DNA from 3 places in the Paenibacillus sp. FSL R7-269 genome. Region 2 is predicted to be linked to each of the others. Evidence: riboswitches for the same ligand, from Rfam matches in the RefSeq annotation. Region 2 holds a riboswitch; each other region holds the start of a gene.
What was found. A riboswitch is a leader RNA that binds a small molecule or an ion and turns the genes downstream of it on or off. The one in region 2 is predicted to bind cyclic di-AMP.

Region 1 (5,847 bases), on a different contig from region 2:
GGAGGAAGTTATCTTCAATTTCATCGACATTGGATTCCAGAGCGAGCAGTCCTTCGCGGCGGGTAATGGATGCCCATTCCATGAACATGGTAATCAGTTCGGGCTTACCGACCATCTTTTTCTTCGTAAACAGGATCTTCAACAGCTTAGGGAAATTCTTGACTTCCGACATCGGAAAGGCCATGAAGATGGAGGCAGCCGTGCCAAGAAAAATGATGACATAGGCAGCGGGGTTGTTCAAGCTTGCAAGCGGAGCATGCTTGAGAATCATCCCCCAGATTACTGCGACCAGACCAAAAACCAGGCCTAGAATTGTTGAGATTTCCATTTATACACCTCGTCCATGAGAATTAAGAAGTGATCGACTAACCGCGTATTTCGTCCTTGAACCGCGGGAGAACACTCTGTTCGTAACCAAATCACGTATATTCTTCTTTATCGACATCATTCCCTTTTTTGTGAAGTGATTTTTTCGGCTATAATAGATAAGGTAGGTTATTATTCATCAGCGAAGAAAACGGAGTGATTGATGTGGGAGTTAAGCATGGCAGAGATTACGGTGAAATTCTGGTTGAACTGACAGGAGCCGTTGGACGGATTGCAGACGGGTACATTTTTTTTGAAATGGAGCCTGAAGAGTGGACAAATCTGCCGGAGGAATCAAGGCAGGAGGTCTGGGAGGCGCTTGCGGAAGACCTGTTCTACGCGCTGGGCAACGAGCCGGTCATTCAGGTGGGCAGCGGAGTTGTAATGTACGATAAAGAAACACACCGCATTAATATTCTGCTGGGCGATGAGGATCTGGCTTCGGTCGTTCTTGTATAAAACAGGGGGGAAATGCGGCAGCGGGTTTGTCCCGGGCATCCAGCCATGTTAAAATTGGAAGTGGAGTACTAATTGCCGGGATGTCAGAATACATTTAATCAAAAATCTTTAGCCTGGCACATCCCTTGGACTTTCAGAAGCTGAGGGATGTTTTATTTGAAGGCAAGAGCAGGATTAAGGAACCGTTAACTTAGCAAGGGAGGAAACGAATTGCAATTAACTGAGGAACAACTTCAGGAGCAGATCGGCAAGCTTGAGGGCTGGAAGCTGGAGAGGGATAGGCTGGTGCGCAAATATATGTTCAGTGAATATATGAAGGGAATTGCTTTTGTGGATGAGGTAGCGGCAATTTCGGAGGCCTTTGACCATCACCCGCATATCACCATTGATTACAAGACGGTTGTTCTGCGGCTGGCTGCAGATGTGGAGAAGCTTGATCTCCGCCAGGCGCATGAATTTAATGAGGCATTCGAGAAGACCCGCTAGAGGACAAGGCTCCTATGGAGACAATAGGAATATCTGATCAATAGAAATGCCCGTGCAAGGATCATTCGTTATCCTCGTCACGGGCATTATACATTTGAAATGAAGAGCATGGTGTTTGTACAGGTTGCGGATTATTTCTTCTCGGCCAGCCATAGGGCTACATTCGCAATCTCTTCAGGGGCCAGCCTGTCTTTGAAGGAAGGCATCTGTCCGCGGCCCTTGGTGACTATGCTGTAGATCTGCGGCGCGTCATGCGAAGCGCCTTCCTGCTGCAGGCTGGGTCCCGCCCCGCCCTGAAGCTGGTCACCGTGGCAGGAGATACAATTGGCCTTCACTGTAGCTTCTGCGCCAGCAGCGTCCAGCACAACCTCCGGCATGGTCGGCTTGTTCTGCTCCGCCACCTCGGATTTACCGGGTAAGGTAAACATTAAGATTACTGCAAAGGCACAGGCGGCAAAAAACAAACCGCTCATGATCCATTTCTGCATCTGCATCCGTCCCTCCATGTAAGCTGCTGACTCCATTATAGCGGATGGTGAAGCGTTATCATAGTATTTGTGTCAAAAAAATGAACACAAACGATCCATTTTTTTGCAAATCAATCTGTCTCCAGTGCTATTCCTCATAGACCATGCAATAAAAAGGCTTATTGCCGGTCGGGGTGCGGCGTTCATAGGTATCCGTTATAGTGAATCCGCATTTCTGGTAAGCGCGGATGGCGCGCTGGTTCCAGGTCAGCACCTCCAGGTCGATCTCACGCTCCGGGTATCGCGCCCGTGCTGCCTGCACAATAGCCTTCATGAACAGATGCCCCATTCCATGGCCGCACAGCTCGGGCCGCATTCCGACACCAAGCCGGACTACCCCCTCCATCGGAAAGAGCTGGGCGAAGCCGCACAGATCCCCCTGTCCGTTCACTACAGATACATATTGCTCACTGCGAAGCTGCGGGTCTCCGAACTCCACGCCCAGCGCCTGCATCTGCTCCCAGGACATCCAGCCGTAAATATTATACGGAGGCTTGTAGCTCCACTCACAGATCTCAGCGGCATGCTGCGGTTCCATAGGCACCACATAAAAGGTTAACGGGGAGCTAATCATTACGGGAGGCCTCCTTCCAGCCGAAACTGCTTTTAAAGGACGGAAAAGCCGTTTCCACTTGTTCTTCTATTAATTATATACAAAAACAGCCAGTTTCGACGCAAATTCCTTGCGGAAATGCAGAAACTTGACAAACGCCAATAATTATTTTCTGAAAGTACAGAATCGGTGTTTTACAAATATAGAGACGGGTAAGTAATTTTATAGACAAAAAAAAGCCCTTCTCCAAGATTTCGGCAAAAATCTTGGAAAAGAGCGTAGGTTACAAAGAATTATTGTACATCATCGTTGTCTTGGGAATCCGAAGCTACAGTCTTGTAGGCATCTGTACTCATGATTCGTTTGGCGCCAACGTAGCGGTTGACGTAATAGCTGTCACTCAGCGAACTGATGGTTACACCGCGTGAGGAAGAGGCATGGGCGAATTCGCCGTCACCAACATAGATACCTACATGGGATATGCCCTTACCGCTTGTATTGAAGAATACAAGATCGCCTGGTCTCATCTCGTCACGGGACACGTCAGTACCCATCTGGTACTGAGAGCCGGATTGATGGGGCAGGTTAATGCCGATCTTATCAAAAACATACATTGTAAATCCGGAGCAATCAAACCCGTTAGTTGATGTACCGCCGGATACGTATTTGGTTCCGATGGCTTTGTCGATCACTTTATCCATTTTGGAATCCGCGAAAGCGCTTCCTGCTCCGATTGTGAAGATAATGGACAAGCTTAGTACTGCGGCTGCTAGCTTCTTCTTCAAAAGTAAATACCCCTTCCAATGCCTACGAGGTTAGCTTAAGGGTTCGGTTGAAGGTCCCCTATGACCCCTCTTAGAATAGGAGGTCAATTCACCCAAAGTGGTTCCCCCGTTTCCCTAATTCATTAGGGAACTCGGCATGACTGTTGATTAGGATTAGCGGTTCATTCAATACATGACAAAACCTTTGTTAAAAGCGATTCAATAATTACAAAAATGTTACTAAAAGCTCACTGCGATAATTGTAACAAAGACTAAGGCGCTTGGCAATCACTTATAACATATTAATCCATCTTTTTTGCTGTTTTTTAGAGTTATAGCCCTTTCGAAAGACTCATATCTATGCGCCGGGGTTATTTAATATGATTTTTTCTTTGTTTTTGCAATAAAATGCTGTTTCAAGGCTGTGGATTCGGGTAAAAGGTAGAATAAGGAAAAGGAAAAACCCGGAAATGATTACGGCAATAATCATCCCGGGCTCGTATAAGTTACATTTAGTTGTTAGAGGCTGAAATATTCGGGGTATGCTTCAAAGGTTCAATCGTAAGCGACAGCTTGGTAGGCTGTTGTGCTCATTACTCTTTTGGCGCCAACGTAGCGGTTGGCCCAGTAAGACTGGCTCATCGAACTGATGGTTACACCACGTGAACTGGAGGACTGTGCGAACTTCCCGTTTCCAACATAAATACCGACATGGGAAACTCCGTTACCCAGAGTATTGAAGAACACGAGATCTCCGGAGCGTAGATTGCTCTTGGATATTGTTGTTCCAACTTTGTACTGTGCTTTGGATGTACGGGGCAAGGTAAGCCCGACATTCTTGAACACATACTTGGTAAATCCGGAACAGTCGAAGCCGCTGGTGGTTGTGCCCCCGGTTTTATACGACGTTCCAATGGTTTTTGAAATCACAGTATCCATTTTGGAATCTGCGAAGGCACTGCCCGCTCCGAGTGTGAATACCATCACAAGACCCAGCGCCGCTGCGGTGCATTTTTTCTTGAAATTCTGTCTAATCAAAAGATGTACTCCTTCCAGGGCCTGCGAGGTTAGCTTAAGGATTCGGTAGAAGGTTCCCCTATGACCCCTCTAAAGCGAGATCAATTCACCCAAAATATGGTTCCCCCACTTCCCGGTGCAGGGAATTCGGCGTTTTATGCACCAGAACAGTGACTTATCGACATTGATTAAATTGCAATAGATACGGAAGATTCTGTTTGAAAGATTACAACTTTGTTACTAGTGGTACAGGCATCATTGTATCAGACGATTTACCCTTTTGCAAATGCTTTTGTCCTTCTCTTCAAGCAAAAAAGAGTCCTGCTCCCTGATGAGGGGCTGTGACTCTTTTTAGTATGCCGCTGTAGCAGCTTATTATTGTGGAAATGATTTACTGGACCAGAGGTGGTACTGGGCAGCGATTCCCCACATATTGAACAGCGTGGAGGGCAGCGGAGCTGCCTGGCGGAGCATAAGTGCCGGCAATCCGGGATAGAACAGAGCAGAGGCGCTACAGAGCAGAATTACGGCCAGGCTTCCCGCCCCCAGAATGACGGAAATACCGATCGAAGGCATCAACACCTTCAGGCAGATTAGCAGCGAGGAGAACATGCCGGTACCTGCGGTATAGCCGAATTGCATATAGAGCAGAAGCTTGCGGACAAGGAATAGATAGAGCAGCCAGCCCAGCACACAGGGCACAAGCTTGAGCAGGAGCTGAACATCGAGAACGCCGCTGAGCAGATGACGGTACATGCGTGGAAGCAGCCAATAGAGCGGCAGGAGGGTTAGTGCCCATTCGGCCAGGCTGAACGCCAGCACCGGCAGCCCATATTTTCTCATTCCCGGGAAAAAGAACAGTCCCCGCGCTCCGTCGCGCTCCTGATGAAGCTCGTGCAGCAGCCCTGCACGGATAAAGGGAGTCAGCAGCAGCCTTAGCACTGTCAGCGCCAGCAGCATCCACAGCCAGTGCTGGACGGCGGGGTCGGTGCGCAGCGCAGTCTGCCCCTCGATATAATACAGCAGCCTGCCTATTCCGCTGCCGCCGGCATTCGCATCCGGGTAGCGTAGCAGGACGGGGACAACCGCACTTTTAATGAATTTGTACAGGAAATAACCCCAGAACAGCCGGTAGATAAATAGCAGAATCAATATATAGAACTGTTCTTTCATGCTGATCCAACCGCGGGCAATTGAACTTTTCACCATTCCTTCACCTCACCAGACAAGAGTTCCGAGCAGGGTTTCAAGCAGAGTAGATGCGCTAAGCGTCCAGCGGGAGAGTGTGCGCGGCTCAAGCTCCGCCATTTTGAAATTATTAAGATGCCTGCTCTCCAGCAGAATGGAATGCCCCGGATCGATCTCTGCGGAGACCAGCGGAGCTTTATACGCTAACTCAAAGGAGGTAGCCTTACCCTCGTCATTCCAGTATTGCTGCACAGTGTACCCGTCTGCGAAGGTGAATTTCACGGGAACATCAGGGTACAGGCTGCCCTTATTGCTTACATCGACCACAGCGTTATAGCGGATCCCCCCGCCATCGCCGTTGTCCCGTCCGACCGTGAGCCTGATATCATCAACTGCGAAGTCGGGTGCACCCCCGCTATAGACAAAACGCTCAAAATAAGTCTGCCAGGATTGCTTGGTCACTTTCTCCACAACCTTTTGGAAGTCG
Region 2 (5,847 bases):
TGGCAGGCTCCGGCTACGATCGTCAAGGCATCGAAATTCCGCTCGTACTCACGGGCCACCCGGATGGCTGCCACAAAATTCTGTGAATTCTTATAGCTGCTCAGACTGTACAGATCATAATTCTGCTGTTGCTTAAGTACTCCATCATGGCCGGTAATCACTACGATATCGGGACGCACACGGGGCAGCAGGCGGTACAGCGTCTCTGCCATTTTGGATTCGTTGACATGATGTCCCTCCGCCGGTATGCGCAGCTGCTCGTAGAGGCTCAGGCTCTTCTTCAGATAGAGCGCATCCCCGTCCAGATGCAGGACCTTGCCCGGCACTTCAAAGTAAGCCGCCTCCTTCGGAGATTGGCCCCAGGTTCCCGTGGACCCCGATACACTCTCTCCGCTTCGCTGGCTCTGCACCTGCCGGTCTTTACGCAGCCAGGTTAGAGATTCTGTTGCCTTGATCTGTGCACGCTGTCCCCGCTCGGTAACCCGTGTAGGAGGCACCTGAACCAGATCCTCCAGCGGAGAATCCGCCAACAGACGGAACTCCGTGCCTTTGATGACTGCTCTATTCTGCAATATATTGTCTACCCGGAAGGTCACATCGCCGCCATAGGATTTACGAATGACCAAGTCTCCTAGATTCATCACAACACCACCTCTACCCCATGTTATGGGCAAAAGCCCCGGTTGGTTCATCCGCCGGGAGGGTTTTCTGTATTCTATGCGATGCCTGCGGCCAGAAGAACCGCACTGAGCCGGGCATACTCTTCAATGCTAAGCGTCTCGCCGCGCCGCGAGGGTTCAATACCGGCTTCGGAGAGCAGCGCCTCCAGGCGCTCCCGCCCTTCTTCCGGGAAGAAGCGGGCCTTAAGATTATTGGCAATCGTCTTGCGCCGCTGGGTAAAGGACGCCTGAACCACACCAAAGAAATGCTTCTCGTCCGCTACCTCCACCGGAGGACGTTCTCTGACCTTCAGCCGGATCACAGCAGATTCAACGTTCGGCTGCGGGATGAACACCGTACGCGGCACCATGCAGACCAGCTCAGGCTCGCTGTAATACTGGACGGCAATACTCAGGCTGCCGTACTCCTTGCCGCCCGGAGACGCCGCCATACGCTCGGCAACCTCCTTCTGGATCATGACCACGATATTATCCAGCGGCAACTTCTCCTCCAGCAGCTTCATGAGGATGGGAGTAGTCACATAATACGGCAGATTAGCTACTACACTAACCCGGTCGTTACCCGCGAAATCCTCAGCGAACAGCTCCTGCAGATTCACCTTCAGCACATCGTCATTGCGGATCTTCACATGGGGATATGGCGACAGGACATCCCTGAGAATCGGAATCAGCCTGCGGTCAATCTCTACTGCAGTAACAGCCCCGGCCGTCATCGCCAGCCGTTCCGTCAGTGCTCCGATTCCCGGCCCAATCTCAAGTGCACCGGCTGTGCTGTCCAGACCGGCGGCATCCACGATTTTGTCCAGAATATTCTGATCGATCAGAAAGTTCTGGCCCAGACTTTTTTTGAAAGAGAATCCGTAACGCTGAATTATTGCTTTGGTTCTTGTTGGGGACGAGATATTCTCGATACCGCTCATGAAGTAATGCCTCCCTGATCAATTTGGGCGAGGGCCTGCGCGAATTCTTCGCGGGTAATGCCGAACATCGCCAGACGTTTGTATAGCTGTTTGCCATTGCAATAACCGATACCGAGCAGATTGCCAAGCTGCATTCTGCGCTCAGCCGCCCGAGGATGCACCATCAGCCCTGCGGCCATGAGCTCATCCAGCCCGATAATAGGCGGCGCCCCCTCGAAGGAGGTATGTACATGCTCCAGCGCATGGCGGATAGCCTCAGGCGAAGCATTCTCTATTCCGATATCGCCTTTGCGGGTTGCATCCTTCTCAGGGATGAAGGCATGCTTGCAGCCCGGTACCTTGGCCGCAACGATTTTGCGGATTCGCTCTCCGGCATGATCCGGGTCGGTAAGAATAATTACACCCCGGCGCTCCATGGCCAGCTTGATCTTGGCAATGACCCTGCTATCCACTGCCGAACCCCCGGTTTCAATCGTATCGGCCTCAACCGCCCGCTTAACGGCAACAGTATCGCTTTTCCCTTCAACCACAATTAGCTCTTTAATCATAAATATTTTTACTCCTTACTCCAGAACGCAAAAAGAAGAGGATTCGCTCCCCTTCTTTTTGGCTAAAGAATGTATAAGTGATGAGCGGCAGCTCTCTGAAATTTCGTAAGTGCTTCCCTCACTATATCGTATTAACCGCTAATTTGCAAAAGACTTTACGTTTAGTTCAGCTCCGGCTTCACAGGTCCGATCACATAGAGTGTGCGCGACTTACGGCCGAAATTACGGGCATGGCTCAATGAATCGTAATAGACATCCACCTTGTTGCCTTTGATGGCACCGCCGGTATCCTCTGCTCGGCGAAACCCTAATCCTTCAATGTACACCCACCAGCCAATCGGTATAACACTAGGATCTACAGCTATAGTGCGGCCTTCCGTTACGCGTGTGCCGGAGGCAGTACGTGTTCCAATACCCGGTTCCTGCGACGAATACGCAGTCATGGATACGTTTTTGATCATTCTTTTGTACTCGAAATCCAGACCAGCCTTACTGGTAACATTGCTGACCCTTGCACTGGCTTTAGATGAGTTGGAGGTTGTTACAGGTTTGGAGACTTTGGCAGTAACTACGACGGGCTTAGGAAGCGGCTTGGTTCCAATGGCAATGACTTTGTCCTTGGTAACAGTCTGTACTTCCTTGCCGATCATGCGCATGGATGCCAGCTCGCCATCTTGATAGATCTTCTCGATGTGCTGAATCATTACGCCCGGCTTACCTGCCTGTGCCACTCTTACGGTTCCCTTGGTCAATGAGGGGTCTGCTGTCTTAATGACCCGGAAAGGCAAATTAGTTGTCCGTTGAACCACATGCTTGTTAATCCGGACAATTTTGATTTCCATGTCTGCAGATACTGCGGTTTCTAGCGAAGGGTAAATCTTGTCTAAGCCTTCCAGGCTATAGCCCAGCTTGTCGATGGCCTGACCAATAGTATCCTCGGTCGTAAATAACGTCTCGGTCTTTCCGTCTACGGTAAGAGCGAACTTCTGCGCAGTGTTAATCACGATACGGTCGCCGTCTTTTATTTCATCACTAAGGCCAATAGATAATTCATCATGCGCCTGCAGCGAAATCTGTTCCTTAGCCAGCATATCACTGAACAGCGTTTCCCGCGTCTCCAGTGTCTGTACCTGTCCGTCTATTACTAGGGTAATTTCTTTTTTGCTCTGACCGTGTACGTACAGCAGTATTAACAGTGCGATAACAATCGATGCCACACCGGCAAGTAAAACTACGCGGGGATTCACTTGCTTCAACCGTAATGCGAAAGACCTGCTGGATGATTGCGAATCATGGGATACCTCTGGTTGGAATACGCCCACTCTTTCCATCCTCCTTACATAGCCCCGTCGTCCAAGTTATATCAAGGTGACTGTATCACTTCTGACGAAACTAAGTTTGAGTTTGCAACAGGATACGCCCGCACTTGCTTCAGCGTTTCCTGCTCATGGATCGCCTGCTCGGCATAGTTACTCCGGAGATCTGTTATATAACAGTATGCCGGGAGCATTCTCATTATTCAAAACAAAAGAAGCCTAAAAAAGAGTTCTTAGAGGACTCTTTCGTGGCTTCCCGGTGTCGAATACGTCGGAATGCTTATGCACGAGGTTTCCTCTCTTACTTGCGCTTACGGGGTTAGCTGTCGGGTTCGGACATAAGAGAGACGCCCTATCTCAGGTCACCCGCTCACGGCGGTTGCCCTCAAATTCACCCCAAAGACCACGTAAAGAAATCAAATAATGCCTGCGGCAATTCTGTGCCAGTACTCTTGTACGTTCATGCGGCAGCGCATTATTGGTTCCCCCGTTCTCCATACGGAGACTCAGCGAGACGATCCATGAAATTAGTGACTGTCACAGTTACAACAGCTCACTGCACTGAAAAGATGATATCCTGTTTTGATACATGTTGTAAAGGACGATTCAACCACGTTTACGTAAAAAAATGATTAAAATATTGTAATAATCGGCCGTTTTTCAGTCAAAAAAGTTTAATACATCCGCTATACTTCATTTTTCACCGCTTTTACTCCCGTTTTCAGAGTATCCCAAATCGTTCCAGTGCGTTCGCATACGTAATTTCAGCCAATTCCTGTAATTCAATCCCTTTTATTGCCGCGGCCGCCTCCGCTACCAGCCTCACATGAGCGGTCTCATTTCGCTTGCCCCGGAAGGGGTGCGGAGTTAGATATGGGGAGTCGGTTTCGATCAGCAGCCGGTCTAGCGGAGTCTGGGCAAGCACCTCTTTGGGCACCCGGGCATTCTTGAACGTAATCGGTCCACCAAAAGAAAGATGGAATCCTAGTTCAAGACACATCTTGGCACTTTCCCAGCTGCCGGAGAAGGAGTGCATTACGCCGCCAACCTCGCCCGCCTTCTCCTCGCGGAGGATACGGATCACATCTTCATGAGCATCTCGGTTATGAATACAGATTGGCATCTTCAGCTCACGGGCCAGACCGATCTGCTTGCGGAATACATCATGCTGTACATCCTTAGGGGAGGTGTCCCAGTAGTAATCCAGCCCGATCTCACCGATGGCAACCACCTTGGGATGAGAGCATAAGGAGGCGATCCATTCCAGGTCTCCGTCCCTCATCGTGATGGCATCCTGGGGATGCCATCCTACGGCTGCAAAAATATAATCATATTTCTCGGCAAGCTGCATGGTCGTCGGTATCGTGTCCCGGTTAAAGCCAATGTTGATCATCTTGCTGACGCCGGCTTCCAGCGCTCTGGCAATGACCTCTTCGCGGTCTTCGTCGAATTGTGGAGCATCCAGATGGGTATGGGTGTCGAATAACTGCATTACATTACATCCTTTCGGCCTGTTGTGTTATCTATAATTCCAAGCTTGATCTGATTATTTGGCAAAAATCTCTGCGATGGACGGCGGCAACTGTGAAAGGGCTTTCTGCAGCCTGTCCTGTGGAAAATACAGATGGTATCTGCCGCGGTGAATACCGCTGATGGAGCGTACAATGTCCGATACCTCGGAGATTTCCCTCAGCCGCTCATGCTTGTCCAAAAGCAGGATCTGCTTGCTGTCAAAGCCCTCTCCCGGACGGAACACATCATAGGGAAGATCGGTGGGATAATCAATTTCCAGGTCATAATCGGGCCGGAGTCCCGCACCGGCGAAGCTGCGGCGGATTTCGTCAATTGTGTCAGAATCCAAATGCTCCATTTCCACATATTTATACAGTTTACGATGGATAAACCGGCTGCACAAGTCGCTCAGGATGTCATCCTCCTCCAGCGTCCACTGCATGAAGGCAGTCTGCATCAAGGCTTCATCCAGCAGCAGATACTGCCCTACCGTTACCTCTCCGCTGAACAGATCACTTAAGGGCTCAATCATGAAGCGGAAAGCATGCTGCTGCTGCACCAGCTCCTTGGCCCGGCGGAGAATCTGTCTGAGAATAATCTCTGAGCTGCGGGTTACCGGGTGGAAATAGACCTGCCAGTACATCTGATACCGTGACATTAGGTAATCCTCAATCGCATGCATCCCCGATTCCTTCACAACCACCCGGCCGTCATAAGGACGTAGCATCCGCAGAATCCGGTCGATGTCGATGGTTCCGTAATTCACCCCCGTATAATATGCATCCCGGAGCAGATAATCCATTCGGTCAGCATCAAGTGGTCCCGACACCAAATTGACAACAATTTCATGCTCGTAGGTTTTGGAGATGAC
Region 3 (5,847 bases), on a different contig from region 2:
CAGGCGTCAGGCTGCCGAAGCCCTTCTGATGCGGATACCGACCGTACCCTACCAGCTCAGATACCGTTAACCCGTCCGGGGCAGTAGGATTCTGCGGCAGAATCGCCAACTGGCGGGCCACCTCTTTGGTGGACAGATTGTGAATAGACTTCCCGTCCAGCATGACATTGCCGCTCTTCGGCTTCATGATCCGGGCCATCGTCTTCAGAATCGTGGACTTCCCGGAGCCGTTCGCTCCGACGAGCGCCGTAATCTTCCCTGTCGGAAGCGACAGATTCAGCCCCTTTACAATCATTGTCTCCGCATATCCGATGCTCAGCTGCTCTGTATTTAAACGTTCCGACATGATAACACTCCTCGTATAAATGTAATGGAGCAAGGCTCCTCTATTATAAATATGGCTATGAAACAGACAAGCTCAATTATTGCTTATAGATTGATGATATTGATTCTCATTATCTCTGTCAACTAAAACGTAAAAACGGCCGCCTCCGCATGAAGCAGAAACAGCCGTCTTTCTATAATCTTCTATATTATTTATGCAGATGGAAAGGAACCGTGGCGATGACAATATCCTTCTGATTCATCAGATAAGAGCGGATGAACAAGCTGGTCTGATTATGCAGCACCGCCTGCCACCAATGCTTGGTAACGAATTGCGGAATCAGGACGGTAATATGATCCGTTGAAGAGGTCTTCCATTCTACTGTATCGATGAATTTCACCAGCGGGCGGATAATACTGCGGTAGCGGGAGCGCAGTACGATCAGGCGTACTCCGGGGTTCCACTCCTCCCACTTCTGCTCCATCTTGTGAATCTCTTCTTCATCAAAGCCTACATATACAGCGACCACATTATCAGTCAATGACTTCGCATAGCTGATCGAATGTAGTACTGCGCGGGTCACACCGGCGACCGGAACGACTACGGTGCTTCCTTTGATACAAGGCTTATCGGTAGCGGGACAGATCCGCAGCTGATCGGCAATATTCATATAATGGCGGTGAATCCGGTGGAACACGATAATGACGACCGGCAGGAAGATGAAGGCCATCCACACGCTGGAGAATTTGGTGATAATGAAGATCATGGTGATCGTTAACGTGGTGAGCATCCCGACCGTATTCACGGCGAACTTGCTCTGCCAGCCTTGCGGCTTCGTTCTGTACCATTGGACCATCATGCCTAGCTGCGACAGCGTGAACGGAATGAATACCCCTACTGCATATAATGGAATGAGTCCTTCCGTATTCCCGTGAAATGCAGCTACGAGCACTGCCGACATGACGCCGAGGAAAATAATGCCGTTGGAGAAGCCAAGCCGGTCGCCGCGCACCATGAAGGCATGGGGCAGATATTTGTCTTTGGCGAACATGAACGCCAGCAGCGGGAAGGCCGAGTACGCCGTATTGGCTGCCAGGAACAGGATAACCGCCGTAATCCCCTGAATGAAGAAGTACAGCCCGCCACGGCCGAAGGTAGACTCGGTAATCTGTGAGACCACGGTGGCCTTCTCATCGGGCATGATGCCGTACCAGTAAGCCAGCAGCGTAATGCCTGTGAACATAGCTCCGAGAATGAGGCCCATGAGCATCAGCGTTTTGGCTGCATTTTTCTCCGCCGGCGCTTTGAAGTTAGGAATGGCATTGGAGACCGCCTCTACCCCGGTTAGGGCCGAACAACCGGAGCTGAATGCCTTCAGCAGCAGGAACATACTGACATTGGAGACTGCCGTACCAATCTCAGGAACGTGTGCATGAGCCCCGCCGGTTGCATATTTGAAGATCCCTGCGATAATCAGCACGAAGATGGAGACGACGAACAGATAGACCGGGATGGCGATGAACGAAGCCGATTCGGTCACCCCGCGCAGATTAACAATCGTTAAGAGTACGATAACAGATACCGCTATGAGGACACTATGATTATGCAGATTTGGAAAAGCTGAAGTGATCGCGTCCGTCCCCGCCGAGGCGCTTACCGCCACCGTCAGAATGTAATCCACCAGCAGCGAGCCGCCGGCCAGAAGCCCAGTATGCACTCCAAGATTGGTTTTGGCTACAATATAAGCTCCTCCGCCCTGCGGATAAGCGAATATCGTCTGCCGATAGGACAGAATCAGAATAGCCAGCAAGCCCAGTACGGCTAATGCAATTGGCAAGGAGTACCAGATGGCGGTGAACCCGGCGGCCACCAGTACGATTAGAATTTGTTCTGTTCCGTAGGCTACAGACGAGAGCGCATCAGAAGACAGGACAGCCAGTGCTTTCACCTTGGATAACTTTTCATGATCGAGTTCGTTCGACTTCATCGGACGCCCGATCAATAGTCGTTTTACCTTGCTTACCATTGTAGTAACAGTTCCTCTCTTGGTTAAGTTGAAAATGGGGTTTCCCTGCGCTGTTTTCATAAGTGGATTTCATAAATGCAGGCACCAAAATAAGCATACGGAAATGATCCGCATGCCTAATGTGCATGGTCATTATCCCACTAGTGGCTTACGAGGTTAGCTGGCGGATTCGGACTGTGGTAGCCCTACGGTTACAGCCCTTGCGGCCTGCTCCGATTCACCCCTTTTGGCCTTGGCCAAAGTGTGGTTCCCCCGTTTTTCCTTCCGGAAAATTCAGCGCATATTCAACTTCTCACAAGGACTAATATTAAGCTACAATACGTCTTCCGTAAAGCGTGGAAACAAATGAAAAAAGAATGAAAAGCACTCAAAACAACCAAATTCATCATCCGGTATGTCTTGATCTTTCATTCTCTTTCATTATCCCTTTAACACGTGATTTTACAGGGTTTTTGTATATTATTTTTCGCTAAAATTAAGGGGATTCTCTTCTCTTCCTTCTGCCCGTCAGCTTCTTACTCTGCAGGCTCCTCTTTCCGTCCTGTCCAGAGCAGAATGGAGATTAAGACAAAGGCTATAAGTGCAAGCAGAGGGATCGTAACAAATCCGAACCAATTCAGATAATCCTTGTTGCACGGTACGCCGATGGTGCAGGGAAGCACCTTGCTGAGCGCCGGAATTTTCTGCTCTGCATAATGATAAATAGAGATACAGCCGCCGATCAGACTAAGGGGAAGCACATAAGGAATGATCCGCTTGTCCGCCCGGTAGGTGGCGATCCCCAGCAAGAACAGCTGCGGGTACATGAAGATCCGCTGGAACCAGCACAGCTTGCACGGCTCGTAATGCAGGACCTCACTGAGATACAGGCTTCCCGCTACAGCCACCACACAGACGAACCAGGCCAAGTAGAGACAATTTCGCCGGCAGAAGGCAGAGAAGGCTGTCATTGGGCAGCTCCCGCTGCTGCTGTAGCTGCTTGAATCTGAGCGTCAATCTCCTCCATATTGAAAGGCTCCTTCACCTTGATGCCGTTCACGAACAAGGAAGGTGTATTCGTTACGCCCGCATCCGTGCCAAGCTGAATATCCCGGTCCAGCTCCTTCGCATAGGTGCGGTCGTCAATATCCTTGCGCAGCAGGTCATAATCGACCGGCAGCTCCAGCTGCTTGGCGAGACTCACCATGAAGTCAGGCGTAGCCCACTCCTTGTCTTCATTCCCCTGGTTGGCATAGATCGCATCGAAGTATTTCCAGAACGCTTCCTGGTTCTGATGATACACCGAAAGCGCTGCCAGGGAGGCCGTTCTGGAATCCTTGCCGATGAAGGCCAGATTCACGAAATAGAAGGCTGCTTTATTCTGATCTACATAACCCTGAACGATCTGCGGTTTGATCACACCGGTGAACTGGGCGCAAGCCGGACATTTGAAATCGCCGAATTCCACAATTTTAACCGGAGCATCCTCCTTGCCAAGCCGCATCATTTCGCTGTAATTGAAGGCAACCGGCTTACTGTCTGTACCGGCAGGAGAAGAGTCCTTCGAAGCAAGTATGAATAAGCCTACAAAAATAATAACGACGATAGCCACCGTACTCACGATCAGAATTCTCGTTTTCTGCTTCTGCTGTTCCTGCTCTGCCCTGCGCTTCTCCTGCTTGCTCATTTGGGGAGCCATGACATTGTTCTTTTTTGTTTTGCTCAAAGAGAGTTCCTTTCCGTCCTCAGGACTGTCGTGATAAAAGAATAGTTACTTTCAAATTATATAATGTTAACTCTCTTGTTGGCAATCGCTGCTTATACGGCTTCGTTCTCCTCTGCTGACTCCCCGCCCCCTGTATCCTTGCCGAAGAATACCTCCGGGGAATGCTCCTGCGACTGCAGCTTAATTCTGAAGAAGAATTGTGTACCGCCTCCCTCTGCCGGTTCTGCCCAGATCTCTCCTTGCATCAGGTCTACAAGCTTCTTGCAGATCGCAAGGCCCAGACCCGTTCCGGGGTATTTGCGGGTATGCGACGCGTCCACCTGCGAGAAGGACTGGAAGAGCAGCTGCAGCTTATCCGGGGAGATGCCAATGCCGGTGTCGCGCACCATGAATTGCAGCGCCTGAGCGGTCTCCCTGACGCCATAGGACTCCACCTTAACCGTTACCGTGCCGGATGGCGTGAATTTCACCGCATTGCCGATCAGATTGATCAGAATCTGGCGGATACGCGCAGCATCCCCGGTGAACTTGTCGGGAAGCCCCTCTTCGATCACAAGCTCCAGGGATAACGGCTTGTCTTGCGTGCTCACCACGAACAGATCCATACAGCCCTGGAGAAGCGCCTTCAGCCCGAATGTATCCTTGGTCAACGAGAGACTATCCGCCTCCAGCCGGGAGATATCGAGAATATCGCTCATCACATGCAGCAGAGCGTGGCTGCTTGTACTCTGAAGCCGCAGGAGCTCCAGATGCTCGGGATTGCTGATCTCCTCGGCCAGCAGCTGGTTGACACCGATAATGCCGTTCAGCGGTGTGCGAATCTCATGGCTCATGGTGGCAAGGAACTCGCTCTTCATCGTCACAGCACTCTCCGCGGCATCCCTGGCCTCCAGCAGCTCATACTGATACTTCATAAGGGCTGTCACATCCTCGGCCACAATATAGACCCACTGCTCCGTATGATGCAGCAAAGGAAAGACGGTGACACTGCAGATCAGCTGCTCCCCGCCTTTGCTCCGGACCTTCAGCTCAAGCTTAGAGGACTGGCCCCGTGACGCACGTGTTACGGCATCCCGAACAGCCGCGTCATCCCGTTCGCTGTACAGTATCGCCTTATAATTCCCCAGTTCTTCTCTGCTATATCCGGTAATGTCCCGCAGAGCAGGATTAGCACTGATAATCTTCTTGCGTGCAGGATCAATACAGATCACCATATCAGGGTTATGCTCAAACAGCGCAGTATACCGCTGCTCATTAAAAGCTGCTGACTGGAGTATCCGCTGCCGGTCCCTGTACAGCAGAGCAAGGACGATCGACACAATGAACAGGAAAGAGCCGCAGAGAATCATTCCCAGTATGGAATCCTGCAAATAGAGCACTTGTCCGGCAGCACTGGTCTGTTCTCTTATCGGGAATGAAGCGCCCGCCATGGCAGCGTAATGGATGCCTGTGAACGCGCCGGTCAGGGTCAGGACAAGCAGCAGTTTTTTGAAGCTGAACATATTGTAGGCCTGCTCCAGCCACTTCGGATCATAGGATGCGGTGACCACCGGGACGATCAGGGCGAACAACACCGCCAGTGTAATAGAGAAGGCGCCTTGCTCATACGTTGCCGTAAGTCTCATCGACAGAATGCCGCTGAAATGCATAATCAGGATGCCGCTGCTGAACAAGAGGCCGCCCAGAGCCAGATAGACCCTGCTGCGGGTGTGCGGGTTATTCAGCATAACTAACAGCATATAAGAAGCTGCGACGGGGATCACTAGAGAGAACGCCAGCAGAGGCAGATTA

Region 1: another riboswitch for cyclic di-AMP. It lies ahead of C162_RS24735 (C40 family peptidase); the one in region 2 lies ahead of C162_RS18575 (3D domain-containing protein).
Region 3: another riboswitch for cyclic di-AMP. It lies ahead of C162_RS15390 (APC family permease); the one in region 2 lies ahead of C162_RS18575 (3D domain-containing protein).

What each region holds. Positions count from the first base shown of each region.
Region 1 is NZ_ASPS01000056.1:19,708-25,554, reverse strand. It holds gene motA (flagellar motor stator protein MotA) at 1-328, opposite strand, end outside; gene C162_RS24755 (hypothetical protein) at 532-825, shown strand; gene C162_RS24750 (4a-hydroxytetrahydrobiopterin dehydratase) at 1,036-1,311, shown strand; gene C162_RS24745 (c-type cytochrome) at 1,443-1,799, opposite strand; gene C162_RS24740 (GNAT family N-acetyltransferase) at 1,927-2,412, opposite strand; gene C162_RS24735 (C40 family peptidase) at 2,685-3,176, opposite strand; cyclic di-AMP (ydaO/yuaA leader) riboswitch at 3,181-3,323, opposite strand; gene C162_RS24730 (C40 family peptidase) at 3,711-4,139, opposite strand; cyclic di-AMP (ydaO/yuaA leader) riboswitch at 4,197-4,335, opposite strand; gene C162_RS24725 (hypothetical protein) at 4,548-5,381, opposite strand; gene C162_RS24720 (M1 family metallopeptidase) at 5,391-5,847, opposite strand, start outside.
Region 2 is NZ_ASPS01000040.1:11,025-16,871, reverse strand. It holds gene yabG (sporulation peptidase YabG) at 1-641, opposite strand, end outside; gene rsmA (16S rRNA (adenine(1518)-N(6)/adenine(1519)-N(6))-dimethyltransferase RsmA) at 716-1,600, opposite strand; gene rnmV (ribonuclease M5) at 1,597-2,148, opposite strand; gene C162_RS18575 (3D domain-containing protein) at 2,310-3,470, opposite strand; cyclic di-AMP (ydaO/yuaA leader) riboswitch at 3,758-3,986, opposite strand; gene C162_RS18570 (TatD family hydrolase) at 4,186-4,956, opposite strand; gene C162_RS18565 (HD domain-containing protein) at 5,011-5,847, opposite strand, start outside.
Region 3 is NZ_ASPS01000030.1:90,649-96,495, forward strand. It holds gene C162_RS15385 (ABC transporter ATP-binding protein) at 1-346, opposite strand, end outside; gene C162_RS15390 (APC family permease) at 534-2,351, opposite strand; cyclic di-AMP (ydaO/yuaA leader) riboswitch at 2,481-2,640, opposite strand; gene C162_RS15395 (disulfide oxidoreductase) at 2,867-3,301, opposite strand; gene C162_RS15400 (DsbA family protein) at 3,298-4,056, opposite strand; gene C162_RS15405 (sensor histidine kinase) at 4,149-5,847, opposite strand, start outside.